Lentimonas sp. CC4: one gene and its partner. Each later gene encodes a partner of the first gene's protein in a complex. Links are inferred from orthologs where the notes say so. Each region holds a gene or a part of one and is shown in the gene's direction. Other genes may lie near its edges. The genes, in order: groL and metK.

The links.
Region 2: the proteins of groL (region 1) and metK are in contact, whole or in part, in a cryo-EM structure (PDB 8P4O), measured with the Escherichia coli proteins. The link is inferred for Lentimonas sp. CC4 from one-to-one orthologs.

The regions. Positions count from the first base shown.
Region 1 is NZ_CACVBO010000001.1:437,230-452,325, reverse strand. Bases 1-2,912 are described here. They hold groL (chaperonin GroEL), read left to right. Parts: upstream 1-583; coding sequence 584-2,242; downstream 2,243-2,912. Other genes in these bases: GZZ87_RS01920 (hypothetical protein), read left to right, coding at 2,679-2,912; GZZ87_RS01930 (co-chaperone GroES), read left to right, coding at 251-538; dnaK (molecular chaperone DnaK), read left to right, coding at 1-95. In the rest of the region: more of GZZ87_RS01920, read left to right, coding at 2,913-3,584; GZZ87_RS01915 (alpha/beta fold hydrolase), read left to right, coding at 3,617-5,077; GZZ87_RS01910 (DNA topoisomerase IV subunit B), read right to left, coding at 5,205-7,058; GZZ87_RS01905 (DUF4345 domain-containing protein), read right to left, coding at 7,453-7,830; GZZ87_RS01900 (arylsulfatase), read right to left, coding at 8,097-9,605; argF (ornithine carbamoyltransferase), read right to left, coding at 9,879-10,817; GZZ87_RS01890 (acetylornithine transaminase), read right to left, coding at 10,888-12,072; argB (acetylglutamate kinase), read right to left, coding at 12,175-13,065; bifunctional glutamate N-acetyltransferase/amino-acid acetyltransferase ArgJ, read right to left, coding at 13,129-14,364; argC (N-acetyl-gamma-glutamyl-phosphate reductase), read right to left, coding at 14,392-15,096.
Region 2 is NZ_CACVBO010000001.1:2,104,544-2,119,654, forward strand. The notes cover bases 6,089-9,015. They hold metK (methionine adenosyltransferase), read left to right. Parts: upstream 6,089-6,935; coding sequence 6,936-8,096; downstream 8,097-9,015. Other genes in these bases: GZZ87_RS09230 (leucine-rich repeat domain-containing protein), read right to left, coding at 6,089-6,593; ahcY (adenosylhomocysteinase), read left to right, coding at 8,141-9,015. In the rest of the region: ptsP (phosphoenolpyruvate--protein phosphotransferase), read right to left, coding at 1-1,675; GZZ87_RS09220 (AraC family transcriptional regulator), read right to left, coding at 1,860-2,681; GZZ87_RS09225 (ATP-dependent DNA helicase RecQ), read right to left, coding at 2,755-4,701; more of GZZ87_RS09230, read right to left, coding at 5,010-6,088; more of ahcY, read left to right, coding at 9,016-9,586; GZZ87_RS09250 (hypothetical protein), read left to right, coding at 10,154-12,082; GZZ87_RS09255 (TonB-dependent receptor), read right to left, coding at 12,723-14,561; GZZ87_RS09260 (hypothetical protein), read left to right, coding at 14,815-15,111. UniProt on the Escherichia coli protein: Catalyzes the formation of S-adenosylmethionine (AdoMet) from methionine and ATP.

The DNA.
Region 1 (15,096 bases):
CTCCGGGTGGTGAGGCTTCCGAGCCAAAGCAAGCTGAAGGTGCTGAAACCGTTGATGCCGACTTCGAAGTAGTCGACGAAGACGACAAAAAATAATCTCTTTAAAAGAAGTTCGGAACAAGGAGTTAGAAGATAGAATCATACTCACGTATAGTGACAACACAGTCGCTGTAGGTGTTTAAACACTAACTTCTAACTCCTTAATTCTAGCTCCTCTTAATCATTCTCAAAACCAAAAATACAAAAAAAATATGAAAATCAAACCACTCGGTGAACGCGTTCTTTTGCAACGCATTGAAGAAGACGAACAAATCCGCGGCGGCATCATCATTCCTGATTCTGCTAAAGAAAAATCTCAAGAAGCTGAAGTTGTAGCAATTGGCACTGGCAAGAAAGACGACGCTGGTAAGGCAATTCCTTTCAATGTGAAGGTGGGCGATAAAGTTCTCCTTCCTGGCTACGGTGGCACTCCTGTCAAAGTCGATGGTGTTGAATATATCCTCATCGAAGAAGACAGCATCCTCGGCGTTATTGCTTAAGGATCACTCATATCAACAAAATACAATTTAAAGAAATAACACATTATGGCTAAGCAAATTTTATTTGATGAAGCAGCACGTAAAAAGATTCTAGCAGGTGTTGAAACACTTGCTAAGGCTGTCAAAGTAACACTCGGACCGAAGGGACGTAATGTTCTTATCGACAAGAAGTTCGGTGCACCTTCAGTGACTAAGGACGGTGTCACCGTTGCTAAGGAAATCGATCTCGCTGATCCTTACGAAAACATGGGCGCACAAATGGTGCGTGAGGTGGCTTCTAAGACAGCAGACTCTGCTGGTGATGGCACTACTACTGCAACCGTTCTCGCTGAAGCGGTTTACCGTGAAGGTATCAAGAACGTAGCTGCTGGCGCGAACCCGATCTACCTCAAGCGTGGTATCGATAAGGCTGTTGCTGCGGCAACTGCGGCATTCGCAAAGCAAAGCAAGAAGGTCAAAGACCGCGAAGAAATTCGTCAGGTTGCAACTGTTTCTGCGAACTGGGATGCTGAAATCGGCGACATCATTGCAGACGCAATGGACCGCGTTGGTAAAGACGGCACAATCACCGTTGAAGAAGCTAAGGGTATCGAAACATCCCTCGACGTTGTCGAAGGTATGCAGTTCGATAAGGGCTACCTCTCTCCATACTTCTGCACAGACGCTGAGTCTCAAGAAGTGAACTTCGACGATGCTTACATTCTCATCAACGAGAAGAAGATCAGCAACCTGAACGAAGTGCTTCCACTCCTTCAGCTCGCTGCTAAGTCCGGCAAGCCATTGCTCATCATCGCTGAAGACATCGAAGGCGAAGCACTTGCTGCACTCGTCGTGAATAAGCTCCGTGGCACATTGAATGTAGCAGCTGTTAAGGCTCCTGGATTCGGTGATCGCCGTAAGGCAATGCTTGAAGACATCGCAGTGCTCACTGGCGGTCGTTGCATCACTGAAGATCTCGGCATCAAGCTTGAGAACGTTCAGTTGAGCGATCTCGGTAGCGCAAAGCGCGTGTCGGTTGATAAGGAAAACACAATTATCGTCGAAGGTGGCGGTAAGAGCTCCGAGATCCAAGGCCGCGTCAAGCAGATCCGCCGTCAAATCGAAGCAACGACTTCTGACTACGATCGTGAGAAGCTCCAAGAGCGTCTTGCTAAGATCGCTGGTGGTGTCGCCGTCATCAATGTTGGTGCACAGACTGAACCAGAAATGAAGGAGAAGAAGGATCGCGTGGACGATGCATTGCACGCAACACGTGCTGCGGTTGAAGAAGGGATCCTTCCAGGTGGTGGCGTCGCATTGCTACGCGCTGCTAAGGCAATCGAAACAGCTGCTGGCACACTTGAAGGTGACGAAGCACTCGGCGCATGGATCGTGCGTCGTGCGATCGAAGCACCCCTTCGTCAGCTTTGCTTGAATGCAGGTGTTGAAGGTTCGCTCGTCGTTTCTGAAGTTCTCAAGTCCAAGGGCTCGAAGGGTTACAACGTCGCGACTGGCGAATACGTTGACCTGCTTGCTGCTGGTATCGTTGATCCAGCCATGGTAACTCGCACCGCGCTTCAAAACGCTGGTTCAGTTGCTGGTATGCTCCTCACCACTGAGTGCATGATCACAGACGCTCCTGAAGAAGGCGGCGCTGCTGGTGGTCATGGCATGCCTGACATGGGCGGCATGGGTGGAATGGGCGGAATGGGCGGCATGATGTAATCGCTTTGCGGTTACTTTAGCCACCACGCTAATACTACAGATTATAACAAAGCCCCGACCGGAAACGGTCGGGGCTTTTTCGTGGGCGTGTAGAATCACACATCGACTGGCAGTCCAATATATTGGTAGCGATGCGACGCTAGTCGCGTCAGTCAGAGTGGAGGTGCAGTCAGTCTGTAGGGATACATCGGTTTTGTGTTGCGGAAACCGCGACTTGTCGTCGCGTAGCTGTTGCGAAGCCTGAAGCGGTTTCGATCTGAGGATGGGAATAGAACCCAGATCTTTAACCGCTTATTTAGTTTTGCGGGAGGGACGGCCTCTGCGCCGTCAGCCGAGCATAAGCACCGAGCCTCGTCCCTCCCCAAATCAAGCGCCACTTCAACTCAGCGCCTGTTTTAATCTAGCCAATTGGGATGATCCGTTTAGCTCTCTAGGTATGAAACGCGTTGTTCTAGTTTGTTACCTGATCTTGCAGTTGTGTCCTGTTTCCGTGGCGCAGCCGAAGGTGGAGGACACGTGGGATCTGGTGCGCACTTACAATGCGTCGACACATGTATTTTATGGAGAGCTGACGAAGGTGATTCCGGAGCCCTTATATCAAACGGGTGTGATGGGGGTCCATTTTCAGGATATTGCCTATGGTGATATGCCGTTGCAGCAGTTGATCTGGGAGAAAGGCAAGCATCTGACATTTTCAGTCGATGAGAGTTTCAAAGGCCAGATGCCGGGTTCGTTTGTCGCGTATCGCTCGGATCATGATTTAAACTTGTGGACGTATGTGAAAAATGATGCAGGCGATGTCTTTCTATCGCCTCAGGTGGCGCTAGATCCATTGGTGCAGAACGTGCAAGCGAATGACCGTGCACTGTTTTTTGTGCGCTATTATTTAGGCTCCAATATTCCGGTGCTGTATCACGTCCGTGTGGGGCAACGTGCCGCGGATGACTTAGAGCTGCTGCGCGCACAGAAAGCGGCCGGGAATGTTTCGCTTGATATGATTGTGGAACAAGCTCAGATGCAGCAGCGCGCAATAGAGGCACGTGAGGCCGCTGAGTTTAAAGTCTTTGAAGATGAGTATTATAAAATCTTACGGATCAAGGACCTTCAAATCCGTCGCAGTTTGTTTAACGATTTAATCGTGCGCATGGGCTTTGAGGGACGCTGGTCGTATTATGATTTTAAAGAGCGCTACTTGGAGGCGCACGGTGCGTATCTCGAAGGATCTGAGGCGCAAGCGGTGCCATCGGGGCCGACGGGTGGTAAAGAGAAACTTTGGAATGACATCTCTCAAGAGTTGAACAAAATGGATGTCATCCAGAAGGCGCGTGCCCGCAAGAACTAGAGGCGCTAATATCAATTCAACGTATTTTTGTTATGAAAAAAATGGTCATGAGCACCGCCTCCTACGCTTTAAAATGCTTCCTGTATGGGATCGTTGGGGCGGTCGTGATGTTACTCATCGTTGCTGTGAAGATGATGAATAATAAGCCGGATCTACAACTGTGGCATGAAGTGGTGTTGGATGCAGAGTTTACGGAGGATTCAGACGTCAGCAGTTTTCAGGACTATTTGGAGTTAGAGGATCGCTTGTTTCAGCAACTCAATGAGTTGATCTACACGGATAGTGATACACCTGATGAGTTGGATGTGAATCGATATACGCGAGGCAGTCTTTCGGATGCGACTGCTTGGGATGTAAATTGGAATCGTAGTTTCGAGATGCCTGCGGAAAAAGCGAAGAGTGGCGTGCTGCTGTTGCATGGTCTAACCGATTCCCCCTATAGTTTACGGCTGATTGGTGAGCGTTTGAATCAAGAGGGTGCGCATGTCATCGGGCTACGCATACCAGGGCATGGCACGGCACCGTCGGCTTTGACAGTCACGACGTGGGAAGACATGGCGGCAGCAGTGCGCGTCGGGATGCGATCTTTAAAGGCCGCCGTCGGCGATCAACCGCTTTACGTCGTAGGCTTTTCAAACGGAGGGGCGCTCAGTGTGCGTTATGCAATTGATGCCATTGAAGATCCGAGTCTGCCGCAGTTAGAAGGTATGGCTCTGCTCTCTCCAGAGATTGGGATCACGCGGATGGCGGTCCTATCCATCTGGCAGGAGCGTATCGGCTACGTCTTACGTTTGAATAAACTACAATGGCAGTCGGTCTTGCCTGAGTATGACCCGTATAAATACACGTCGTTTCCTGCGAATGCCGGGATGCTTGCGCATAATCTGACGGTTGCGAACCGCGAGAGTCTTAAACAGCTAGAAGCAGATGGGCAGTTGTCGGGGTTCCCGAATGTCTTGGCGTTTCAATCGATTGTCGATTCGACGGTGTTGGCTCCGGCGTTGGTGAAGGACTTATTTGATCTACTGCCAGCCGATGTGGGGCATGAGTTAGTGGTGTATGATATCAATCGATCTGCTGAAATAGAGCCTCTGTTGAAAGCTGGGAAAATTCCAGATGTCGGACTTTTGGAGGCGCAGGCCACTCGCGATTATATCTTTACCCTAATTACCAATAAGGATGCGAGGAATGAGGCGGTTGAGGCGCATACGTATCCCCCACATATCCATGAGCCGCAACTGAGCTCGATTGGCTTGAAATGGCCTGAAACGATTTACTCACTATCACACGTCGCCTTGCCCTTTGCGGAGCAAGATCCGATCTATGGCGCTGGCCCGCGCAAGGATAAAACACGGATCCATCTCGGTGCCTTGGCCATTCGTGGAGAGAAAGGTGTGCTGTCGATCGCCGCCGCTGATATGCTACGACTTCGTTGGAATCCGTTTTACGAATACCAAGAGCAACGGATTGTGGATCACTTTAGTCAAAAGTAGGTGGCTTGCATAAGCTGGCCACCCGATTGGAGGTAATGCCAACGATGGCCATGTCGGTCGGGCACCTGAAGGAACCCGACTACGTTTTTTCACTATCACTCGTCACTCCTAACTAGCCGCGTAGCGGCTACGCACTCACTGCCTCTGGCTCGTCCTTCTCAATCTTAAGATTATTGATGATGAACTCCTGGCGATCGGGTGTGTTTTTGCCCATGTAGAAGGTCAGCATTTCTTTAATGGTCATGCCCTTGCCGATGATGACGGGATCGAGGCGGATGCTCTTGCCTATGAAGTGTCCAAATTCGTCGGGTGAGATTTCACCGAGGCCTTTGAAGCGGGTGATTTCTGGCTTCGGCTTACACTCTTCCATCGCTTCGCGGCGTTCTTCATCACTGTAGCAGTAGCGAGTCACCTTCTTGTTGCGCACGCGAAACAGCGGCGTCTGCAAAATGTGCAGGTGGCCTTGCTTGATCAACTCGGGGAAGAATTGCAGGAAGAACGTGATCAGTAGCAGGCGAATGTGCATACCGTCGACGTCGGCATCGGTGGCGATCACGACGTTGTTGTAGCGTAGGTCTTCGAGGCCGTTCTCGATGTTGAGGGCGTCCTGCAGGAGGTTGAACTCCTCATTTTCGTAAACGACTTTCTTGGTCAGGCCAAACGAGTTGAGCGGCTTGCCCTTGAGCGAGAACACGGCCTGTGTGTTGACGTCGCGCGCCTTGGTGATCGAGCCCGATGCGGAATCGCCCTCGGTAATAAATAGCGTGGATTCGAGGCGACGATCTGCCTTTGTTCCATAGTGCACGCGGCAATCACGCAGCTTCTTGTTGTGCACCTTGTTCTTACGCGCACGCTCACGAGAGAGCTTTTGAATACCTTTGAGCTCCTTGCGGTTGCGCTCGGACTCTTGGATCTTTTTGACCAAAATGTCAGCCGTCTCGGGATTGCGGTGCAGATAATTATCGAGTGCCTGCTTGATGAAATTGATCAAGAAGGTGCGCACGGTTGGACCTTTAGGACCCATTTCCGTGGAGCCGAGCTTGGTCTTGGTCTGAGATTCGAAGACGGGATCTTCGACTTTGACTGCCACGGCAGCGCAGATCGAGGTGCGGATATCAACCGCGTCGAAGTCCTTTTTGAAGAAGTCTTTGATGGTCTTCGCCAGTGCTTCACGGAAAGCAGCGAGGTGCGTGCCGCCCATCGTGGTGTGCTGGCCGTTGACGAAGGAGTAGTAGTCTTCGCCGTAAGAGTCGTTGTGTGTGAACGCGACCTCGATGTCGGTATCGCTCAAGTGCACGATTGGATACATCGGTTCGCCGTCCAACTTGTTGTTGAGCAAATCCTTGAGGCCGTTTTCTGATTTAAACTTCTTGCCGTTATAAACGATGGTCAGTCCGCGATTCAGATAGGCGTAGTTCCACAGCATGTCTTCGACGTAGTCATCGCGGAAGCGAATTGCGCCGAAAATTTCAGGGTCGGGGTCGAAGCGTAGCGCGGTGCCATCTTCGGCACCTTTACCGGATTTGTCCTTCTTATCTTCGGAGAGCACTTCGCCTTGAGAGAAGGTGACTGAGCGGGTCTTGCCATCGCGGAAGGCTTGAATCTCAAATTCGGAGGAGAGGGCGTTGACTGCCTTGATACCGACACCGTTGAGGCCGACGGACTTCTTGAAGGCTTCGGAGTCGTATTTCGCACCCGTGTTGATTTTTGAAGCGCAGTCCTTGAGCTTGCCGAGCGGAATGCCGCGGCCGTAGTCGCGCACCGCCACGTGGGTGCTGTCGATGTTGACCTCGATGATCTTACCGTTGCCCATGACAAACTCGTCGATCGAGTTGTCGATCACCTCCTTGAGGAGGATGTAAATGCCGTCGTCGGAAGACGAGCCGTCGCCCAATTTACCAATATACATACCCGGGCGCAGGCGGATGTGTTGTTTCCAGTCGAGGGATTTGATGCTGTCTTCGTTATATTTCGCGGACACAGGTAGGTAGAATTAGGAATTAAGAATTAGAAATTAGGATGGAGGTCTGCCAAGGGGCTGTGGTCAATCTGAACGTCGAACGTCCAACGTCCAACATCGAAATTTGAATTTTTTGAGAGTTGGAGCAGTTGTGTGCCGCGACTCATCTGTAGAAGCGGCACTCTTGCCGCTCTTCAGTGAACCAAAGCGACATGAGTGTCGCTTCTACTATTCCGCTTACGGACGATGCGGAGATCGTCCCTCCCAAACAAAAAAACGCGCTCCGTTGCGGGAGCGCGTTGATTTTTAAAACATCGTGTGGGCTTGCGGTGAAACAGACAGAACCTACGAATTCAGCTCGACCAGCTTTGCCATGATTACCTTTTGGGGAATTGATTTCAGTTAAATGGCTGAGTTAACCTCGCTTCAGTAGCCAAATGCAGATCGGCACTAGGGCTAATTCCATGGCGATGTATACACACAGGATCGGCGAGGCCATGCCGTCGACTATGATGCTCAGGATACGGCCACTGACTAGACTTCCGCAAAAGATGGCCAGAACGACGACGCCTGCATCTCGATATTTATCTGAAAACGCACAATACAGCCAAAAGCAGCCGAGTCCGATGTAGAGCATCATGACGGCTCTTAGGATGTGGGATTGATCCACGCTTGGTGCACTTGAATTGATTAGAAAGGTATCGAAGAACCATGCCGGTGAGATGCCATAGATGGCTCCGATGACGCAAATCGTTGCGAACGATACAATGAGTAGGTATTTTTTTAGATTCATAAGGACCTTTGTTGAGGTTTAACCTAGATGCGGGAGTTAGAAGTCAGGAGGTAGGAGTTAGTATTTCTGTGTCAGGGACTTACGGGATGTTGAGGGCTCGCCAGCTTGGCGAACCTCTCTGATATTGTAAGCAACTAATGATCTGGGACTAACTCCTGATTACTAGCTTCTAACTACTCTTTTGAGGTTTAAAAAACGGGACTGCTAAGTGCTGCGTATCGCGCACTCGCAGTCTCGAAAGTGTAATGGATCATCTCTGGCACTACCTATCGACGATCCATATCTTCTAAGGTCGCTTCAATTTGAGCCTGATTCTTGACTGGTGAAACGGCGGGCCATTCTTTGAAGGTGGCGAGGTGCTGTTTGACAACCGCTTGGGCAGGGCCAAATGCCCACATCTTCTTGCCCATCCAGTTGATATACATGCCGGATTCATCCGGAGCACGTTCGAACGGATCGCGACGCAAGTTGATGAGCATGGGTGCATTCAACTCTTCTTTTGCGCCTGCCCAACCGTGCGGCTGGATGACGAAGTGCGCCTTCCAGTCCCCATAACGCACGGCTTGGAGCTGTGTGCGTTCATAGTAAATGATCTCCTTGCGCTTGGATTCTTCAGTGCCCATTAGCAGGCCAAGCTGATTATATCCGTCCAAGTGTGCCTTATGGCCTTTATAGCCAGTCAACAATTGCTCCTTCAAGTCGGCAGGGCCACCGGCAGCAGCGACGAGTGTCGGGATCCAGTCTTTACCATCAAATAAACCATTATTCACGGTATTGGGCGGGATCTTACCGGGCCATGAAATGAGCATCGGCGCGCGCACGCCACCTTCCCAGGTGGTGCCTTTCTCGCCGCGGAACGGAGTCATGCCGCCGTCTGGCCATGTCATGATCTCTGGGCCATTATCTGCAGTAAACATGACGATCGTGTTATCTGCCACGCCGAGGGCTTCGAGTGTTCCTAGGATTTCACCGACATGATCGTCCAAGTCCTTCATGACGACTTCTTGGAGTCCCCAGCCATTTTTACCAAGCATTGCTTCATACTTTGGGGAGAGGTGTGTCCAGACGTGTCCGCGCGAGGGGCAATACCATGTGAAGAACGGTTTATCTGCTTCGACTGCGCGCGTAATGAAATCAATCGTGTGGCGGTTGACCTCGTCATCGAGTGTTCGCATTCGCTCGATTGGGAGTGGGCCATCGTCTTCAATCTTCTGACTGCCATCTGGCTGTGCCCATGCGTGGATCACATTGCGAGGCGCGAATTTTTTCTGGAATTCCTCGCCTTGAGGCCAATCAGGATCTTCGACATATTCCATCGCATTGAGGTGATAGAGCCAGCCCCAGTATTCGTCGAACCCATGCATCGTCGGTAGGAATTCGTCGCGATCACCTAGGTGGTTCTTGCCGAATTGGCCTGTGACGTAGCCTTGAAGCTTTAGTAGTTCAGGTAGCGTTGGGGTGTCTTGGCGGAGGCCGGCTGGGCCTCCGGGTAAGCCGACAGTATGCATGCCAGTGCGAACCGGGAATTGTCCTGTCAAAAATGCCGAACGTCCAGCGGTGCAGGACGGTTCGGCATAGTAATCGGTAAAGAGCATGCCCTGCGCTGCTATGCTATCGAGATTGGGTGTCTGAGTGGACATCATGCCGCGCGCGTAGGCATTTACATTCCAAACACCGATGTCATCGGTAAAGATGACCAGTATGTTTGGCTTCTCGGCGGCTCCGGCCGATAGGCTGGTAAGCATTAGGACGCATGAGGTGAAGAACTTATTCATAGTTTGGGGTATTATACGTGTGGTGAGGTAAACTAACTAATCACTAAACAGATTCAGTTTAACCTCGTTTGCAATCTGCACATTTAGATTAAAGTGAGTAAAATCGTGGATCTCAGGCCTGATGCCTGAGTGGGCAGAGTTTTCCTTGATCCCGGAAGTTGGTGCGCAGACTAGATACGAAAAACGCACCTCATTGCTGAGATGCGTTTTGAAAAAGAGTGAGGGCGACTCGCCTTCATTGGTGGTTGCGGTGGGCGAGTTGCCCACGCTCCTTTAGCCGTTCAGTTCAACCAGCTTGGCCATGATCGCTTTCTGAGCGTGGAGACGGTTTTCAGCTTCGTCGAAGATGATGCTTTGCGGGCTGTCGAGCACGTCTTGGCTGACTTCTTCGCCGGCGTGTGCTGGCAGGCAGTGCATGAAGTAGGCGTCGGGCTTAGCAAGTGCTAGGAGCTCGGCGTTGACTTGATACGGTGCCATTTCCTTGAGGCGCTGCTCGGCTTCGGCTTCATCACCCATCGATACCCATACATCGGTGTAAATCGCGTCGGCGTCTTTGACCGCTTCCTTCGCATCGGAAGTGTAAGTGTAGTTCACTGGCAGGCCATCGGCTTTGAGCGCATCGATTACGGCTTGCTTCGGCTCATACCCTTCGGGGCCAGAGACGACGATCTCCATGCCGAACATGGCGGCGGTGAGAATCCAAGAGTTCGCCATGTTGCAGGCGCTGTCTCCGAGGAAGGCGACTTTCTTGCCTTTGAGCGTGTTGATATCGACTGCGTCGGGCGAGTAGCGCTCAAGCAGGGTGAAGATATCAGTGTAAAGCTGGCAGGGGTGGTTGAAGTCGGTCAGGCCGTTGATGATCGGCATGGTGGCATGCTTAGCGAACTCGGTAACGACTTCGTGCTCGTAGGCACGGATTACGAGACCGTGGAGGTAGCGTGACAACACTTTGGAAGTGTCTTCGACTGTTTCGCCGCGACCGATCTGTGTATTCTGTGAATTGAGCACGATCGGGAAGCCGCCTAGCTCGTTAACGCCGACCTCAAAGGAGACGCGTGTCCGAGTGCTGCTCTTGTAGAAGAGTAGTCCCCACGATTGCTTGTTGAGCGAGGCGGGCGTGTTGAACCGGTCGTCTTTGAGGGACTTTGCGAGGGAGAAGACTTCTTGTGCTTGTTCGAGTGTGAAGTCGGTGACTTTTAGAAAATGGTGCATCTGATTCAATTAGGAATTAAGAATTTGGAATTAAGAATGACAATGGAGCTGCGCGGAAATGGCGTAGCAATTAAGAATCCAGCTCAGCAAAGACTTCGTCGAGAATGCGGACGCTTTCGGCGAGTTCTTTGAGGGTGGCTGTAAGTGCTGGTAAGAGGCGGATGGTATTGTGACCTGCGGGGACGATCAGCATGCCTTTGGCGCGAGCGGCTGCAGTGACGGCAAGTGCATCGGCGTGAAGCGGGAGACCGACCATGTATCCAGCACCCCGCATGCCAGCGATGTGTTGTGGGTGCTTTTTGATTAAATCTTGGAGGCCTTCGTGCCAGATCGAGCTGTTCGTGGCGACCTCATCGAGGAGGTTGTCTTCTTCGATGATGTCGAGTGTGGCATTGGCTGCGGCGCAAGCGAGTGGCGAACCGCCAAACGTGGTGCCGTGTGAGCCGGGTTGAAACAGTTCTGCATAGGGCTCGGATACCCAGATCGCGCCGATTGGGAAGCCACCGCCGAGGCCTTTGGCCATACCGATTGCATCTGGCTTTACGCCGCTCTTTTCAAAGGCAAAGAAGTGTCCGCTCCGGCCGATGCCGCATTGCACTTCGTCGAGCATGAGCAGTGCGCCCCGCTCGGTGCAGAGTGCCCGTAGTTCTTGAAGGAAGCTGTCTTCGGCAGGGAAGATGCCGCCTTCGCCTTGTATGGATTCTATGAATACAGCGGCGACGGTGTCGTCGACGAGTTTGTCGAAGCTTTCAATGTTGTTGAGCTGGCCAAATTTAAAACCGTCCAGCATTGGCCGGAAGCCACCTTGGATTTTTTCCTGCGGTGTGGCGCCCATGCCGCCGAAGGTCCGACCGTGGAAGGCGTGTTCGGCTGCAACGACGGTATACCGCTTGTCTTCTTCGCCGCCAGAGAGATTCCGGCCGTGGAGCCGTGCGAGTTTGATAAGCGCTTCGTTGGCCTCCGCACCACTGTTGCAGAACAGTGTCCGGCCTGGGCCAGCCTTTTCGATGATCCGGTCAGCGAGCTTTTGCTGGCCAGGGATGCCGTAAAGATTGCTGCAATGGGTGAGGGTGGCGGCTTGGTCTTGCACGGCTTTGACCCATTTCGGGTGTGAGTGGCCGACAGATGTGACGGCGATGCCGCTACCGAAATCCAAGAAGCGTGTGCCGCTCTCGTCGTAGAGATATACGCCTTCGCCCCGCACTGCGTTGAACGCGGGCGGGCCGTAGTTTTTCATGAGAGTTGGGTGATGCATGGGAAGAATTAGGAATTGGGAATTACGAATTAGGAGTGCCTTTGATACCGGCTGACTCTGCTGGGCGGCGCTTTGCGAGCAAAGGCCCTACGAATGGAAGCCTTAGCCGTTTACGATCTCGGTGCCGACACCTTTGTCGGTGAAGATCTCGAGTAGGAGGCTGTGTGGGTTTTCGCCGTCGACGAAGTGCACGCGGTGCACGCCACTGCGGAGGGATTTGACTGCGCTGTCGGTCTTCGGGATCATGCCCTTGCTGATAGTGCCATCCTTGACGAGGCCTGCGACTTCGTCGGCTTTGAGCGATGAGATGAGTGACTCGGGGTCGCTCATGTCGCGCATCAGGCCAGGCACGTCGCAGAGATAAACGAGGCGGCGTGCGCGTAGAGCGGCGGCGACACGGCCAGCGGCTGCGTCGGCATTGGTGTTATACACTTGCCCGTCTTCGTCACAAGCGATCGGTGAGATCACTGGGATGTATCCGTCGTTCAGTGCTTTCTTGATGATCTTGGTTTTGACAGTGTGCGTTTCGCCAACAAAGCCGACGTCGACGTGTTCGCCATCGACCACGACGTCTTTCTTGTCGCAAACGAGCACGTCATTGCCATCGATGCCGAGAGGGCGAGCACTCTTCTTTTGCAAGATTTCGCAAATGTCGAGATTGACGACTTTGTTGAGTGTATGTTCGACGATCTGAACCGAGTCTTTGTCGGTGACACGTAGACCATGCTCAAACCGAGTCTCAACATTAGACTCAGCGAGGGCACGAGTGATGGCCTTGCCACCTCCGTGCACCACGACGACTTTGATGCCGACAGCTGCTAGGAATGCGATGTCGGTGGCGACGCGTGTGCGCACTTTCGGGTCGGCATCGTCCATGAATGCACCGCCGTATTTGACGACGAAGATGGAATCACGAAACCGCTGAATGTAGGGAAGTGCTTCGAGGAGCACGGCTGCCTTAGTGGTGACGTCGAGGTGGTCGGTGTTTATCATTATTTGAAAAGCTGAAACTTTGGAAAAACTGAAACGCTGAAACGTTTAAAGAGCGCGAAGCGACTACTCCGATTTATTGAAGTCTACGTAGGCTTCGCTGAGGTCGGAGGTTAGGAGACGGAAGGTGCCTTCGCCTTGATTTAGATTGAGTGTGATGCGGAAGCGGTTTTTCGCCGCGATGTCTTTCCACTCCTGAAGTTTGTCGTCCTGTGGGCGGCCTCCAATGAGGGCGGGGCAGTCATCATAGTGGATATCGAAGCAGGTTTCGTCGAGGCCGACACGGGCGTAACCTGCAGCATCGGCAAGACGTCCCCAGTTGGGGTCGGAGCCATACCAAGAGGTTTTAACGAGTAGGGAGTTTCCCACTGCGCGGGCGACTTTCTCGGCATCGGCATTTGATTTGCAGCCTTTGACGGTTAATTCAATGAGCTTGGTGACCTTCTCGCCATCGCCGACGATTTTCTCGGCCATGCTATCGCAGACTTGATAGACTGCGTCTTTAAACGCGGCGAGGAGCTCTGGCGTTGCTTCGGCTTGAATGCCGGATTTGCCGTTTGCGAAGAGTAGCACCGTGTCGTTGGTGCTCATGTCGCCATCGATGGAGATGCAATTAAATGTCTTATCGCAGGCTTCTTTGATGACTGTTTTGAGCAGTGCACCGCTTGCCTGTAGGTCAGTGACGACGTAGGCGAGCATCGTTGCCATGTTTGGTTCGATCATGCCTGCGCCCTTTGCCATGCCAGAGACTGTGATGGTCTGGTCTTCGTATTCAAACTGTGCGGTGGCGACCTTCCGCCGTGTGTCGGAGGTGAGGATGGCATCGGCTGCGTTGAGTGAGGATTGCCGTTCGCTGTTAAGTGCTTTCGCTGCTGCTGCGATGCCTGCTTCGATCTTTTGCATCGGTAGCTTCCGGCCAATCCGGCCAGTGGAGCAGACGAGAAAAGGGGCGCCGATGCCTGTTTCGAGCTGCGCGAGTGTGCTCATTTGCTTCGCGTCCGCCATGCCCTGCTCGGCAGTGGCTGCGTTGGCATTGCCACTGTTAGAGATGCACCCCGCGATGTTGTCCGCGCTCTTTGCGAGGATTGCTTGGCACACTTTGACTGGTGCGGCACAGACGTCGTTCAATGTGAATACACCGGCTGCGCTGCAAGGCTCTTCGGAAATGAAGAGCGCTACATCGAGCCGCTTGGTATCGCCGGTTTCCCGGATGTCGGCGGGCACGCCGGCAAGTTTGTAGCCAGGGCAGTCTGCGAGGCCGCCGGAATCTTCGATGAGTTTGACTGTAAGTGGCGTGTTCATGTCGGTAGGCGGCGTGTTATGCAGGTTTTAGACCAGTCCGGCTGTTTCTTTGAAGCCGAACTTTAGGTTGAGCAGCTGCACGGCCTGGCCGCTGGCTCCTTTCAATAGATTATCAATCACAGAGGTGATGATGAAGTTGTCTGTCCGTGGATCATAGACGGCAGAGATGTCTGCCCGGTTGGTGCCAGTCACGTATTTGGTGTCTGGATACGTGCCGCTTGGAAGCACGCTGACAAAGGGCTTGTCGGCGTAGGCTGTGTTCCAGGTCGAGTAGATGTTCTGCAGTGAGCTTTTCTTGGCTTTAGCGACGATGGTGGTCGAAATGCCCCGCGACATGGGTGCCAAGTGCGGGTTGAATTGCACGATACAATCTGCGAAAGCTGCGCTGCTGAGTTGTTCTTCGATTTCGGAGAGGTGGCGGTGCTTCGGCATGCCGTAGCCTTTCATGCTTTCGTTGCGTTCGCAGTAGATGAAGTCTTCGGCGACCTTGCGGCCAGCGCCGCTGACGCCGCTGTAGCTGTTGATTACAATGCCATCGGTCTTGATCAGGCCTGCCTTCAGTAGTGGAACCAGTGGCAGTTGAATGCTGGTGGGATAGCAACCTGGGCAGGCGATGAGCGATGCACTTTTCCATTTGTCGTCCGCGAGTTCGGGGATGACGTAAGGTGCCGCAGCTAGTAAATGTGGTGCTGGGTGTTTATGGCCGTAGTAGTCTGCGTAAACTGTAGTCGA
Region 2 (15,111 bases), 1.7 Mb from region 1 along the record:
TCACGTCCTGAAGGTTCGCGGCATTGGCTACCACATTGATGGTGTGCCCATCTTTAGTGATTGCCGGTTCCATGCAATGCTCACGATTTTCAGCGCGTTGCTTGGCAAGCGTCTCAATCATTTGGCGCGCTTGGCTGAGCTTTGCTTCGGATACATTGAGCTCAGCGGTGCCAGTGTTACCGTCCAAGATAATCGAAGTGCCGTTCTCTAGGCTCAGTGCGCGACGTTCGATGCCAGCAATCGCAGGCAAGCCCATGGCACGAGCCAAGATGGCTACGTGTGAGGTGCTGCCGCCTTGCACCGTCGCAAATCCACAAACCTTCGTGCGATCTAGTGTGGCCGTTTGTGAAGGTGTGAGATCTTCGGCGATCACGATGCTGCCTGTTGGGATTTCCAGTGCTTCAGCTTCGTGGCCAAGAATACATTTCAGCGTGCGCTCGCCAACATCGCGCAAGTCGTTGGCACGTTGTGCGAGTAGGGTGCTTTCGAGTGCTGCCAGGCTGTCGACCTCGTTCTTGTAGGTCTTTTGCCATGCGTAAGCAGCGCTCTTGCCACGGTTGATTTCGACCATCGCGGCGTCGAGTAGTTCAGGGTCGTCCAGTAACTCTTGATGTGCCAAAAAGATTTCAGCTTCAGCTGATTCAGCACCTTCGAAGAGTCCCTGCAACTGCCCGATGGCGGTTTTAACGCCTTGTTCGATTCGCTGCTTCTCGATGGATGGCTCCTCGCCATACTCTTCGACGTGTAGCACGACCTTACGTAGCTGATAGACTTTGCCAACGGCGATGCCTGTCGATGCGCTGACACCGGTGAGCTTATTCACGTCGCCGGACTCTGGCTCGGGTGAGCTCTCGGGGGTATCGATTTTTGATTCAGTGTCGACGGTCGTGCTTGTGACATCTTCGCCTAGGCCAGACATGATCTCAGCGGTTAGGGCTTCGATCGCTTCAGCGGCATCCGAACCGGATGCACGAATCAGCACCGTTGCCTGTGAGCCAATCTCCATTTTCATGATGGCGGTCGTGCTCTTGGCATTGGCGCGTTTCTCTCCGCATACGATCTCAATTGCGGAGTCGAACGACTTTGCTTTTTTCGCCAACACCGCAGCCGGTCGTGCATGTAAGCCCGCCGGATTCGCCAGTTGGATTGGGCTGGAGTTGATTGCGGATGCCGTGTCGAGCTCCTTGCTGTTCGTATCAGCGGTCGCTCCGATGACAGTGAAGAGCCTGTCCTTGCCTGCATTCACAAATCCAGAATTTGTATCGAGCGTGAGGTTCTCGCTGTTGGTGATGACGATTTGTGTGAGTAAGCTTTTTGAGTTGCGAGCGACATAGTCCATGTCGAATTCGATCAGTAAGTCGCCGCTAACTATACTTTGGCCTTCTTTGACTAAAGGTTTAAAGCCTTTCCCTTTGAGGGCGACGGTATCGATGCCGATGTGCATCATGATCTCCAGTCCTGCACTGGTCGTGAAAGTGACCGCATGGTGTGATGGGTGGACCTGCGTGATTGTGCCATCGCATGGGGCGAGTAGTTGGTTGGTTGTCGGGTCGATGGAGACGCCGTCGCCGACCATACGTTGGGCAAATACAGGGTCGGGGACGTTCTCGATCGGCACCATTGGCCCTGACAAGGGAGCAAGGAGTTCTAGTTTGTTTGGGGTGTCTGACTTCATTGTTCTTTGATCATTACGGGTTCGAATGATTGAAGCATCGTTAGGGGTAGGATCGTGGGGATACTTTTCCTAATGATGATTCGCGATGTTTAGAAGTATATCTAGTTTGGTCGAATGTGAACATAGACAAAACGCGCATCTTGCATGACTGTTTTCGATATGATGGGGGTAATCTTGCTTTAGATTAGCTATTTAGAAAATCGCGTGGGGTGTTGCCTATGAGTGTTTTAAAGCGCCGGCTGAAGTGAAATGGATCGGCATAGCCTAGTAGATCGGATACCACATTTACGCTGAATCCGTTCTGAAGTAGCTCTTTTGCCTTCTGCGCACGCACGGTGTCTTGGAATGTTTTGGGACTGAGCCCCGTCTCTTGTTTAAACACACGGCGCAGCTGCGCTTCACTTAAATGGCAGAACTCGGCCATTTCGTGACTGTCACGCCAGATCTCGGGGTGTTGCCGGATGGCATCGATCAAGGCTGCGATACGTGAGGGTGCTTCAGTGCTGCTTAAGCGTTCGACTTCGAGTTCAGTAAATAAGTGAAACAACGCACTATGTGCTCTGAGCGCACCTGCTGGAGTGCCTTCTTTGGCATGTCGTATGATGCTGAGCAAACGCCTGGATGCGCCGATCGAGCGCACCCCTTCGTTTAATAGATTCGTCTGTTTTAAGTGTTCAGCTAAGCCACCGTTGAAGCAGATGCAGTCCACCGTTGCATCGCCTGTTGCAGCTGCAAAGTCGAATGCCGTGTCTGGATAAAACAGCAGGCAATCACCAGCCGAGACTGCGGTGCGCGCATCGGATTGCGTCCAAAGCCATGCACTACCTTGGGTCACATGCACGATGCTATAAAAGTCTAGGCCGCGTGGTTGCACATCGCTGCGTGCTTTCAACGTATACGACGTCAGCAAACCGAACAGATCCATTTCGATCGCATCGGAGGCCACATCTTCCCTGAAGTAGCGTATCAGATTGTCTTGAAGATTAAAATTGGGGGTAAACTGCATGCTGTAAGCTACCAAGCATATGAAAACTAATCATGAGTATCAATGCTTCAGAGCAATAAAAACTTGGTTTTTATTAGAGCTCGGTATCGATCGCTTGAGTCAATCGGTCGCGGGCGCGCAGCACTTCAGCAAAGGCCACTTCACTGTAGCTACCGAACAGCGGATTGCCGCGCAGGCCCCGCGTGGCGGAGACCGCAGGGGAATTGAGGCCGCAGAGAAAGCGGGCTTGCTGGCGTGGACGGCTAAGTGCTTTGGCGTTCTTTGCTACGAGGGCAGTGAAGTTGCTCAGATCGGTGTTCTCAATGCTGGCATGGTGGCGCTCCGTTAGCTTCGCGGGCGCATCGCCGAGGCAGATTCCGCAATGGCCGCAGGGCTCAATCGGTTCGCCGAAATAGTGGAGCAATTTACCTGTCAGGCAGCTGTCGCTTTGCGCATAGGCGAGCATGGATTCGATGCGGCTGATTTCCATCGTTTCGTGTTGCAGGAAGGTTTCCTGTAACTGTTGGCACAGCGCCGGGATGTCGACGTCTTGCTCTAGTCGGCGAAAGCGTTGCCGGTAGCCCGCGAGTTGTAGTTGAGCGAGGCCTTTGTGTTGTAGGCTGTCGAGTGCGCGTAGGATCACGTTGCGCTGCTGACCGGTGTGTGCCATCGCTTTGTCGATGTCTAAAGTGATCCACTTGCGTGCCTTTGTGCAGCAGGTGAAGATCTTACGGATAAAGGCGGCTTGGTTGTCGGGATACTGCGCGAGGATTTCGGCACTGCTGCCTGATGGTGCAAATCGAATGTCGCCGTAGTAGTGGCCCTCGGAGCGGATGATGCCTTTGAGCTCCAAGCGCGTGAGCAAGGTATTGACCACCAGCTGACGAATGTCGTGGCGACGTGAAAGGTCGGTGATCGCAATGTCGATTTCGTCATCGGAGCCGAGCAACTCCGTGACGATTGAGGTGATGCTCGATGGATCAGGCGTGTCACCATAGACGAAGTTTTCCAGGGCAGTGCAATCATCCGCGCAGGCGAATAGCTCGCAAACCGAAGGCGCGCCATCTCGACCCGCGCGGCCGATCTCTTGCATGTAACTTTCGTAGCCTTTGGCCATCTGATAGTGATACACGTAGCGGATGTCGGACTTATCGACGCCCATGCCGAACGCAATCGTCGCGCAAATGATGGGCACGTCGCCGTTCATGAAGGCCTCTTGAGTGGCAACGCGGTCTTCGGATTTCATGCCCGCGTGGTAGGCCTTGGCGTCGAAGCCTTCTTTGACTAAATGCTCGGCGACTTCTTCGGCATGACGTTGGAGGCTGACGTAAATAATCGTAGCGCCCGCGGGGCGTTCCTTCATGCGCTGAACCAGAAGCGCCGGTCGCTCTGAGTCGCTGCAACTGGTAACGCGCAGCTCTAGGTTGGGGCGATGAAACCCTGTATTGACGATGTCGCCCTCCGCGATGTCGAAGGCGCGTGCCATATCGTCGGACACTTGCGGCGTGGCCGTCGCGGTGAGTGCCAGCACACGCTCGACCTTTAGTTCTTTCGCGGCGCTGGCGAGTTTCAGGTAGTCGGGGCGGAAGTTGTGACCCCACGAGGAGATGCAGTGTGCCTCGTCGACAGCGAGCAGGCTGATGCGTTGATCGTGGATGAGATTCAGGAATCGCTCGTTGCCAAGGCGCTCGGGTGCGACGAAGAGTAGTTTGAGTTGTCCACCGCGAATGTCTTGTGTGACGCGGCGATAGGTTTCTTCGTCGAGGCTGGAGTCTAGGCGTTCCGCCGCGACGCCGCGTGCCTGCAGGCTGTCGATCTGATCTTTCATCAGTGCCAGCAGGGGCGAGACGACCAAGGTCAATCCCGGCAGTAGAAGGGCGGGGAGTTGGTAGCACAGACTCTTGCCCGAACCCGTGGGGAAAATGGCGCTGGCACTGCGTCCTTCTAAGAGCGTCTGGATGACCTGCTCCTGTCCGGGGCGAAACGCGTCGAAGCCAAAAGTCGTCTTGAGGATAGAAAGTGGGTCGGTCTGTTCGGTCATGGGTAGGGGAGAAGAACTGAGATCTGTCCTTGTGTCATGTTTAAACCATGCGAACGGCGCAGTTGTGTCTGCGCAGAGATTGGGCGTAGCAATGTGACGCGAGTCACGTCTTGCAGAGTGTTGGCGGCGTGCTGCGTCGACCTCGCTAGCGCGAGTTCGCTAGGTGGTTGTGCGGAGGATCGGTTGTAGCATTGCTACGCCATCTTCGGCAGACCTACGTCCTGCCTTATACCGAGCCTAGGTCCACTTTTTTATCTGACTTCTTAGTCTTGGGTGGATTCCAGTGATACTACAGCTCCCTTGTCGTGTTACTCGATCGCACTGATCCGCATGCGGTAGAATACGGATTCTGTTCCATCCACCGGTAAATCTACGGTTGGCTCACTAGGATCTGCCGAGAAGGTTAAGCTTTCATCAACCTGCCAACTTTCGGGGTCGCTTAGGTCTGTTGTTGATTCGATGGCAAATTGGCAGTGTTCATTGGGCGGGCTATAGTGCATTCGCATGCTTTCATTTCCGTGGCTGTGCCAACTTTTGAAGTTGGAATCCTTATGTAATGGGTTCGTTCCGAGCACACGTTCCAGTTTATTGGGAACTTGATCACCGTCACTGTCCTCATTGAGGGCGAGCGTTTCACTTGCGTATCCTTTCCAAGTCGGCGTGGTAAGCCACGATGCATCCTCATAAAAATACACTTTGAAAGCAGTTGCGTTATTTGAGAAGACTGATGAGGGCAGGCTGACCGAAGCATCTCCGTCGAAGATGACACTTGTCAGGTTGCTGCAATGGCTGAAAGCACTATAGCTAATACTGGTGACACTGGCAGGTATCGTCACGCTGATCAGGCTGGTGCAGTAGCGGAAAGCCGAGCCGCCGATACTAGTGACGCTGCTGCCGATTGTCACGTTTGTCAGGCTGCTACAGTTGTTGAAAGCAGAACCTCTTATAATGGTGACGCCGCTGCCGATTATTACGTTAGTCAGATTGCTGCAAAAACTGAAAGCTGAACCGTCGAGACTAGTGACACTGTCCGGTATCGTCACGCTAATCAGGCTCGTGCAGCCCGCGAATGGTGCCCAGCCGAGACTAATGACACCGTCAGGGATTGTAATGCTGCTCAGGTAGCTGCAGTGATAGAAAGCATAATCGGCGATATCAGTGACGCTGGTAGGAATTGTGAACGCCCCAGTCTTTCTAGCTGGATAATGAATCAGTGTTGTTTGGCGCTTGTTAAATAAAACACCTGCGATACTGGAGTAGTATCGATTGTCCAGATCTACATCGATACTTATTAGGTTGTCGCAGTTGGTGAAAACCGAAGAACCAATCCTGGTAATACTGTCAGAGATTGTGATGCTGTTCAGGTAGCTGCAGCGATAGAACGCCCGATCATTGATCCTGGTGACGCTGTTAGGGACTGTGAACGCGCCAGTCTTCTTACTTGGGTATTTAATTAATGTTCTCTGAGACTTGTCCAATAGGGCACCGTCTATACTGGAATAGTATTGGTTGGAGGAATGCACATCGATACTCGTTAGGTTACTGCAATCCTGGAAAGCGCTGTCGCCGATATTGTTGACGTTGACGGGGATTGTCACGCTCGTCAGATTTTCGCAATTATCGAAAGCCGAATCGCCAATACTAATGACACTCTCGGGGATTGTCACGCTGGTCAACCTTCTACAATACTCGAAAGCCGAATCGCCGATACTGGTTACGGGCATGCTCTCAATGGTTTCAGGGATTACCAACTCACCCGAAGCATAGGCGTAACAGTCGGTGATGGTAATGCTATCTTCATCTATCACATAGGTTAAATCACTAACGTCAGCTGCATTTGAGCTAACCTGTAGGCTGCAGATGATAAAGATGCTTAAGAGTAGGTGTTTCATATGAATTTACGTGCTGTTGGGAGTAGTATTCTGATCCAGAAGTGGAGTCAGGCAGGCTGATGTCAAACTAACTGTATGTTGAATTTGGATTTTTTGATTTAGATGGCAGTTCCTCTCGCTCGACACTGGCGTGTGATCTGCAATCGCGGGGTAAACCCGCTCTCTGCAAGCTTCGCGTTTCTTGGCGTAACTTCGCGGGCAAAATATGTTGATTCGTGTGGAAGGGATGCCTGTGTCGAAAGTGGCATTTGTCGACGAGTCGAATTCATACATATCATTTTATCCTGATATGTTGATAAGTTGCTTGATTAATTTGGAGTATTGGGATTACTTACCGGTCTTATGAGCAAAAATTTCATCTTTTCTTCCGAGTCTGTGGGCGAAGGTCATCCGGATAAAGTCGCTGATTATATCTCAGACAGCATATTAGATGCGTGTCTTGAGCAGGATCCCAATAGCCGTGTGGCGTGTGAGACATTGGTTAAGAGCAACTGCGTGTTCCTTGCTGGGGAGATCTCCACGAATGCGAAACTCAACTACGAGGAGATCGTTCGCCAAGCGATTCGTGAGATCGGTTACACCAACGACGACGATATCTTCCATGCGGATCAGGTCTTCGTCTCGAATATTTTAACGGCACAGTCCTCCGATATCGCACAGGGCGTGGATGCTGCTGAAGCTGCTGGCAAAAAAACTGCCGAGCAGGGTGCGGGTGACCAAGGCATTATGTTTGGTTACGCTTGTAATCAAACTCCTGAATTGATGCCTGCTGCGATCATGTATGCACACCGTCTCCTCCGTGAGATGGCACGTCAGCGCAAGGAGCTTAAAGTTGATTGGCTTCGCCCGGACGTGAAGAGCCAAGTCGCACTCGAGTATGTGGACGGTCAGCCAGTCGCCATTAAGAACGTGGTGATCTCAACGCAGCACGCGGAAGGTAAAGCGCACGCCGAGATTGAGGCATTTTGTATCGAAGTGATCCGTAAGGTGCTGCCAGCTGAGATGCTGACCGATCAGACCGAGTATTTGATCAACCCAACGGGTAACTTCGTAATTGGCGGCCCGCAAGGTGACGCTGGTTTAACTGGACGTAAGATCATCGTGGACACCTACGGTGGTTGGGCGCGTCACGGTGGTGGTGCTTTCTCTGGTAAAGACCCATCCAAGGTGGACCGTTCTGCAGCCTACTTTACGCGTTGGGTGGCTAAGAACATTGTCGCCGCTGGTCTCGCGGATGAGTGTGAACTACAAGTCGCTTACGCGATCGGTCACCCATACCCGACCAGCGTGCACGTTGATACATTTGGCACTGGCACCGTGAGCGATGCCGAAATAGCGGCTGCAGCACAGAAGGTTTTTAGCTTCAAGCCGGCCGACATCGTCAGCCAGCTCGATCTGCTGCGCCCGATTTACCGCGAGTCCACACACTACGGTCACTTCGCCAAGGACAACCTTCCATGGGAGTCCACTCACAAAGCCGACGAATTGAAGGCTGCACTGTAAGGAATACGACTAAGAGAACGATTAGGATTCGAAATTAAACTATTATGAGCACAGACACACTTACCAAAACAGATTATAAGGTCAAAGACATCACACTTGCGGACTTCGGTCGCAAGGAAGTCGAGATCGCACAATTCGAAATGCCAGGTCTTATGGCGACCTGCGAAAAATACGCGGATGAGCAACCGCTCAAAGGCGTGCGCATCATGGGCTCGTTGCACATGACCATTCAGACCGCGGTCTTGATCGAAACGCTTCAGAAGCTCGGTGCGGATGTGCGCTGGTGCTCTTGCAATATTTTCTCCACACAAGATCATGCTGCGGCCTACGTGGCGAAGAATCTCGGTGTGCCGGTCTTCGCTTGGAAGGGTGAGACACTCGAGGAATACTGGTGGTGCACTGAACAAGCGCTCACATGGCCAGACGGTTCTGGTCCAGAGCTCATCGTCGACGACGGTGGCGATGCGACGCTACTGATTCACAAGGGCTATGAACTTGAAGATGGTAGCGACTGGGTGAATTCCGAGTCCGGCAGCCATGAGGAGTCTGTGATCAAAGCACTGCTCAAAAAGATTCATGCTGAAGATTCTTCGAAGGATCACTTTCACAAGGTCGTCAAAGACTGGAAGGGTGTTTCGGAAGAAACGACTACAGGTGTGCACCGTCTCTACGAAATGCACAACGCGGGCAAGCTCCTCGTGCCTGCGATCAACGTGAACGACTCCGTGACCAAGTCGAAGTTCGATAACCTCTATGGCTGCCGCGAGTCGCTACTCGATGGTATCAAGCGTGCAACCGATGTAATGATCGCGGGTAAAGTCGGCGTCGTCTGTGGCTATGGCGATGTGGGCAAGGGCTGTGCGGCGGCACTGAAGGGCATGGGCGCGCAAGTCGTCGTGACCGAAGTCGATCCGATCTGCGCACTTCAAGCTGCAATGGAAGGCTACCGCGTCTTAACGGTCGAAGATACACTTGGCTGGGGTGACATCTACGTCACCACTACAGGTAACTACGGCATCATCACTGCAGACCACATGTCGAAGATGAAGGATCAAGCGATCGTTTGTAATATCGGTCACTTCGATAACGAAATCGGCGTGGATGCACTCGACAAGATGCCTGGCGTTGAAGTTGAAATGATCAAGCCTGACAACGAAGGTGCCGTGGACAAATATACCTTCCCAGACGGTCACAGCATCTACTTGCTCGCCAAGGGACGCCTTGTGAACCTTGGTTGTGCAACAGGTCACCCGTCCTTTGTGATGTCCAACAGCTTCACCAACCAAGCGCTCGCTCAAATCGAGCTTTGGAGGCAAGTTGAGAAATACACTCCAGGAGTTTACATCTTGCCGAAGCACATCGACGAAGAAGTGGCACGTCTGCACCTCGAAAAGATTGGCTGCAAGCTCACTACACTCAGCGAAGAGCAGGCCTCTTACATCGGCGTGAAGCCATCTGGCCCATACAAGCCAGAGCACTACCGCTACTAGGTCGGAGGGATGCGCTTTGTCGCGTCTACAGTAGATCCTATTTTCGAAAGCGTCCTCCTCGGAGGGCGCTTTTTTTGTTATGCTGCCGCGAATCCAGTGTTGTGAGTTTCGTTGGGAGGGATGGCCTACGCGCCGTCTGCACTGCCTAAGCGCCGAGCCTCAGCACAGAACCAAAGCACCAGCACGCCGCAAGACGAGCCGGAGCTCGTCCCTCTCGCTACATCCTCTCGCTGCAGGCACAAAAAAACCGAGCCCTGAGGCTCGGTTTTAAAAGTGGTGGTCGAAGGGGGACTTGAACCCCCACGCCTTTCGGCACATGTCCCTTAAACATGCGTGTCTGCCAATTCCACCATTCGACCAAATTTACTGCGCTTTAACGCGGTGAAGTTCGAAGGTGATAGGTGAGATTTTGGAGAGATCAACATAAATTTTCAAAAAATGAAAAATAGTTAAAAAAAGGCAGCTAGATGACTTGAATGTTGGAGTTCTTTCCCTTAGCACAATAACCTTACTTAACCACTCAATTCACGTGGCCGACTCTTTTCGGCTCGTTTCCCGAATAACGCTATGGCTGAAAAACCAGCAGATAAACCTAAAGAGTCCTCTAAAAAGGCACTCGATCTTAATACACTTTCCGGTCTCGACTTCGGCCCTTCATGGGCAGACGAGAACGCTAAACGTCCATCTTTAAAGAAGTTTGAGTCTCGTGGAGATTCACGCGGTAAGGGGAAACGCTCTGGTGGCGGTGGTTCACGTGATCGTCGTGGGCCTGGAGGTGGCGCACGTCCTAGCGGCGCTGGCCGTCCTCAAGGTGGACCCGGTGGAGGTCGTCCGCAAGGTGGTAGCGAAGGTCGTCCTCAGGGCGGAGGTCGTCCTCAAGGTCGTGGTGGTGATCGCCGTGGTGGAGGTCGTCCAGATCAGCGGGCTATTTTCGAGCCGACCATTAAAGTGGACATTTATCCGCAGGACGAAGCGTTCGAAGCATTGGTCAAGCGCCTACGTTCTACCGTTCGCACTTATCAACTGTTTGAGATCGCGCACCTGATCCTAGAAAAGCCCGAGCGTTATGTCGTAGTGGTAGAGAACAAAGCGAAAGCTGGCGAGAAGCCTGCGCCGTTGTTCTTTGCAGTTCCAGGGCATCTGCCATTCGATTCTGAAGAGGCCGCGATCAACCATGTGTTGAGCAATCACCTCGACCTATTCTTCGATGTCGAAGAAATTGAGGTCGAAGCACCAAAGGGGAATTTCCAGATGGTCAACCGTTGCTCGGTCACGGGTGACTTACTCGGGCCGCCAAACTACCACCGTTACCAAGAATTCTTGCAGCGCCACTATGCTGCGAAGATCACAGGCATGTCCTTTGATCGCTTTGTATCAAAGGTTGAAACGGTGAAAGAGCAGGAGTCGATCGATGCATGGGTGGAGTCGATGAAGAAGGGCGCGCGCTACACCGTGAAGGATCGCCAGGAGGGTGAGGCTGAATCGTTTGAGTCCCTAGAGGCTGTGCGTTTCTTCCTATTGCAGCATCGCAAAGATAAGATCGTCAGCTCCGGTGAGACGATTCGCTTTGCAGGTCGCGATATCGAGCGTCTGCCAAAGGGCGATATTCGCCGTTCGGTAGAATCCTACGTTGAGCAGCAACTACACTTCCCACTTGATTCTGCGAACAACATTCGCGGTCGTCTGCGTCGTCAAAAATTTGCCGTTTATAAAAAGGGCTCCAAGGGCGTATCCTTCGTCTGTGCCGTTAAACGTAAATTCCGCGACAGTAAGACTGTCTTTACGCCATCCATCCAGGGGTTGATCGAGTTCATCGAGAAGCATCCGAATACATCGGCGTCGAAATTGCCTAAACTCTATATCGATATCGATACCGAGCGTCAGCAGCCCGCTAAGCTTGAAATGACTGAGGCCGAAGTTGCCGCAGCCGCAGCCGCAGCCGAAGCAGCGAAGGCCGCTGCCGCAGAAGTAGCTGCCGCAGCCGCTGAAGCAGGCGAAGCAGTTGCCGAAGCTCCTGAGACTCCAGCCGTGGTTGAAGCGCCTGCTCCAGCAGCGGATGCCGCTGCTTCGACTGAAGCGATGCCGAAGGTCGAGCTAAGTGAGGACGAGCAGAAGCGCCTGAATCAACTCATGCTTGATTTGCGTTGGTTGATCGTTGAAGGCTACGTCACCGAGTATGGCGATGGCCGTCTCTTTGCAGCTCCGCCGATGCCTGAAGCAAAGCCGAAGGAAGCGAAGAAGCCAGCACCGAAGAAGGCGAAAGCTGAAGCAGTTGCTGAGCCGAAGGCTGCCGTTGCAGAAGCGCCAGTTGCTGTTGAGAAAGCGAAGGCTGAAGAGCCGGTTGCTGAGGTTGCACCTGAAGCGCCAGTGGTCGAAGAAGCGAAGGCTGAAGCGCCAGTTGCTGAAGTCGCACCTGAAGTTGCTGAGGTTGAAACAACAGAAGCTCCCGAAGCACCTGCTACAGAGACTACTGACGAAGCTGAGCCTAAAGCATAGCGATTCTTAAATTTGCGGGCATTCGGTGAGCATTAACGCTCGGCCGGATGCCCGTTTTTTGTGCCTATATACTGGCGCGCATCATAATTTGTGAAAAGTGCCTTCATTATACTTCTCTGTCTAAGGTCGGGGCTTTGCTTTGCGACGTGTCAGTCCGTAGCCTTGGCGAAGGCTGAAGACCGCGCAAAGGCCTAAATATCACTGAGTTTCGCAACGCCTCCTGCCTTCGCGGTTCGCGCGAGCACGACCCCTACGAAGATTTCTGAACCATGAAGAACCACAATACATAATGCGGGTCAGTATAGTTGTGAGGGGAGGGGTGCTGTTTGTAGTGCTCTGGGGCACTGTCTCGATCCGTGTGATTTGATTTGTAGCCTCGAAACTCTGTTGCGAGAACTTGCTGCGGCCTGTGTATCTCATACTTTGCTGCATTCTTTTGTAGCGGAGCCGTGAAGCGGTTTCGTGCAGAGTGTTCGCGCTTAGGTTTGGTGGTCGAAATGACTTCGTCAGTCCGCTACGAATCGAGTCACCATTCAGATTAAAAATATATTGATGTGGTATAAGACTGCGCAGCTGATCTAAACAAAAAGAGCCTTGTCGCTGGTGCGACAAGGCTCTGATTCATTCAATGGAAAGGTGTTTACCAGCGGTAAGTCGCACCGACGGAGACTTGGTCGCCGCGTCCGGGTGTGCCGGGGACTTCTTCGAAGTCGTCGTCCCATGCATTGTCGACTGAGGCGAAGAGCTCGAGGCCATCGACTTGTGGCGGGAAGATACTGAGTCCGACTACGGTGAAGAAGGCGTTATTACTGCCGTTGCGAAGGTCGTTGTCTTCTTGGCTGCGCCATTCGTTGTCGATACGGAACTCGAGCATCTCGATGGGGCGCCAGATCGCGCCGAGGGTTGCACGATGATCGGGGTAGTTGAGCGCGTAGTAACTACCGTCAATATTGTCATCTCCGTAGTCTTCGTCTTTGTGTAGGTAAGCGTAGCTGATGATGCCTTCGACCTTACCCCAGCGGCGTGTGCCGATCAGCTCGATGCCGAATGTTTCGATGTCGACTGAGTTGGCTGAGCGGGCTGACGTGTTTGAATTTGAGTAAGTCCAGTCGACTAGGTCATCGTCCCAACGGTAGAAGACAGCACTTTGGAAGCTCCATTCGGTGCGATCCAGGGCAAAGCCTAATTCAAGGTTTTGGCTGGTTTCACGATCCAGGTCGTAATTACTACGGAAAAGCCCGCCAGTTTCACTACCTCCGATGGCAGTGTAACCTGCGACTTGTGTGGCTTGTGCGTAGGATAGGTAGACCTTGTCGAATTGGCCATTGGCGTGGGTGCGTTTCCAAGTGATGTCCGAAATGGGCGAGACTTTAGAGCTATCGCGGTTGGTATCGTCATAAGTGGCGCCTGCGCGAACGCTCAGCTTTTCGTTTTCGGCAAGCTGCATGCGATATTCTGGCAGGATGCTCACCTTGTAGTAGCTGCGCGATGTGAAGTTGTTCTCCAGTGATGTAGAGTCGATGTTGTCTGCAGTGAATTGCGAGGAGTGATTGATGGCGAAGGCCTCGTTGATTTCATGTTTGCCAGCAAAGGCCAGTGCGCCGGACTTTGTTTCATGGGTGGCATTGTAGATCGCAGGGTTTTCTCTATCGTAAACATAGTAGTCGCTGTGGCGGCGGTAGTAGGTGCTTAACTCCCAGTTGCTGTCTGTGCCATAGTTTTGCTGGTGGTTGATTGAGAAGAGTCGGGTTTTCAGGTTTTCAGTCTCGTTCACGCCGAAAGGTGTGTAGAGGTTTGTCCAACCGAAGAATTTCTCCTGATAACCTGCGAAGAAGTCGGTCTGCGACTCTGGCCCGAGGAGTTGCACGCGGCCTGTGGTGCGGTTAAAGTCGTGATCGCCATGTTTGATGGTGCCGTCACTTTCGGAGCGGGAATATTCTGCTTCGACGCCCCAGCTCCATTCATCGGTATTGGCGAAGTCGCCAGTGAATGCTTGGTGGATGCGTTGGAAGTTGAGGTCGTGATCGCCGCCGCCGACGGTGGCGCTGCCGCCGTCTTGGATCTGGCTCCAGTCGTATTTGATGGTGCCCACGCTGCTATTAAATCCGTAGAGCGCATTATCTGCACCAGTCAATACCTGTGCATTCCCCATCATTTCCGGTGCGATGGGTAGTTCGGCCGAGTAGTGACCTGTCTGTGGGTCGATTATAGTCGCTGCGCCGACTTGGAAGCCGGTGTTCTCGAAGATGCCACCACGAATGCTGACGTCGCCCTGTGCTTCAGCCATATTACGAGCCTGTAAATCGACGCGGGGATTGAATTGTAGATCCGAGACGAGCGAATCGTAAGTGGTGACTGGCAATAAGTTCGCAGTCTCTTGTCCGTTGATTACTAAGGTCGGTAGCGCGAAGCCGCCGCTTTCTCCTTCGATGGTCGTCGGCACGTCTTCGGCAAAGGCAGTGCCGGAGAGTGAGAGCATTAAAATTGCAAGTGATGTGGATGCTGTTTGGTGCATGCATGCATCCAAAACGGGTTTTTAGGTGAAATTCAATTGTTAATTAATATTAATATGAACTTAACAATGGACTGGTTGCTGGTGTTAGTGGCTCTAATGGTTCTGCGTAGATCGTGCAGAGTGGTTCGTGCTGACCTCGAATGTCACGACTTGAGAGGCCTTTCACGCGTGTCTTAGCTTGATTGACGCGGTGCTGCATGCTTAGTTGTGGGGATATATGAGCAATAAACCAGATGGTTATGAGTGGATTTTTGTGCTGGGTTTTCCGATCCCGCGATCGGAGTTCTACAAGATCCTGTTTTTTTGCATATCTGCTTTATCAGTCGTTGTCGGGCTGGTCGTTTATTTCTGCTGGGGCTTGTTTTTTCCTGAAGCAGCGCGCGATACGAAGGTTGTTGAGGCAGAAAAAGTGGTCGCGACTGAGGTGATTACGGTTGAGAAAAAAGATGATGTAGAAGTGTTTTTTGAGAATCATTTTGCAGCGACCCGCTATAATGAAGTGGAGAGTATTCGA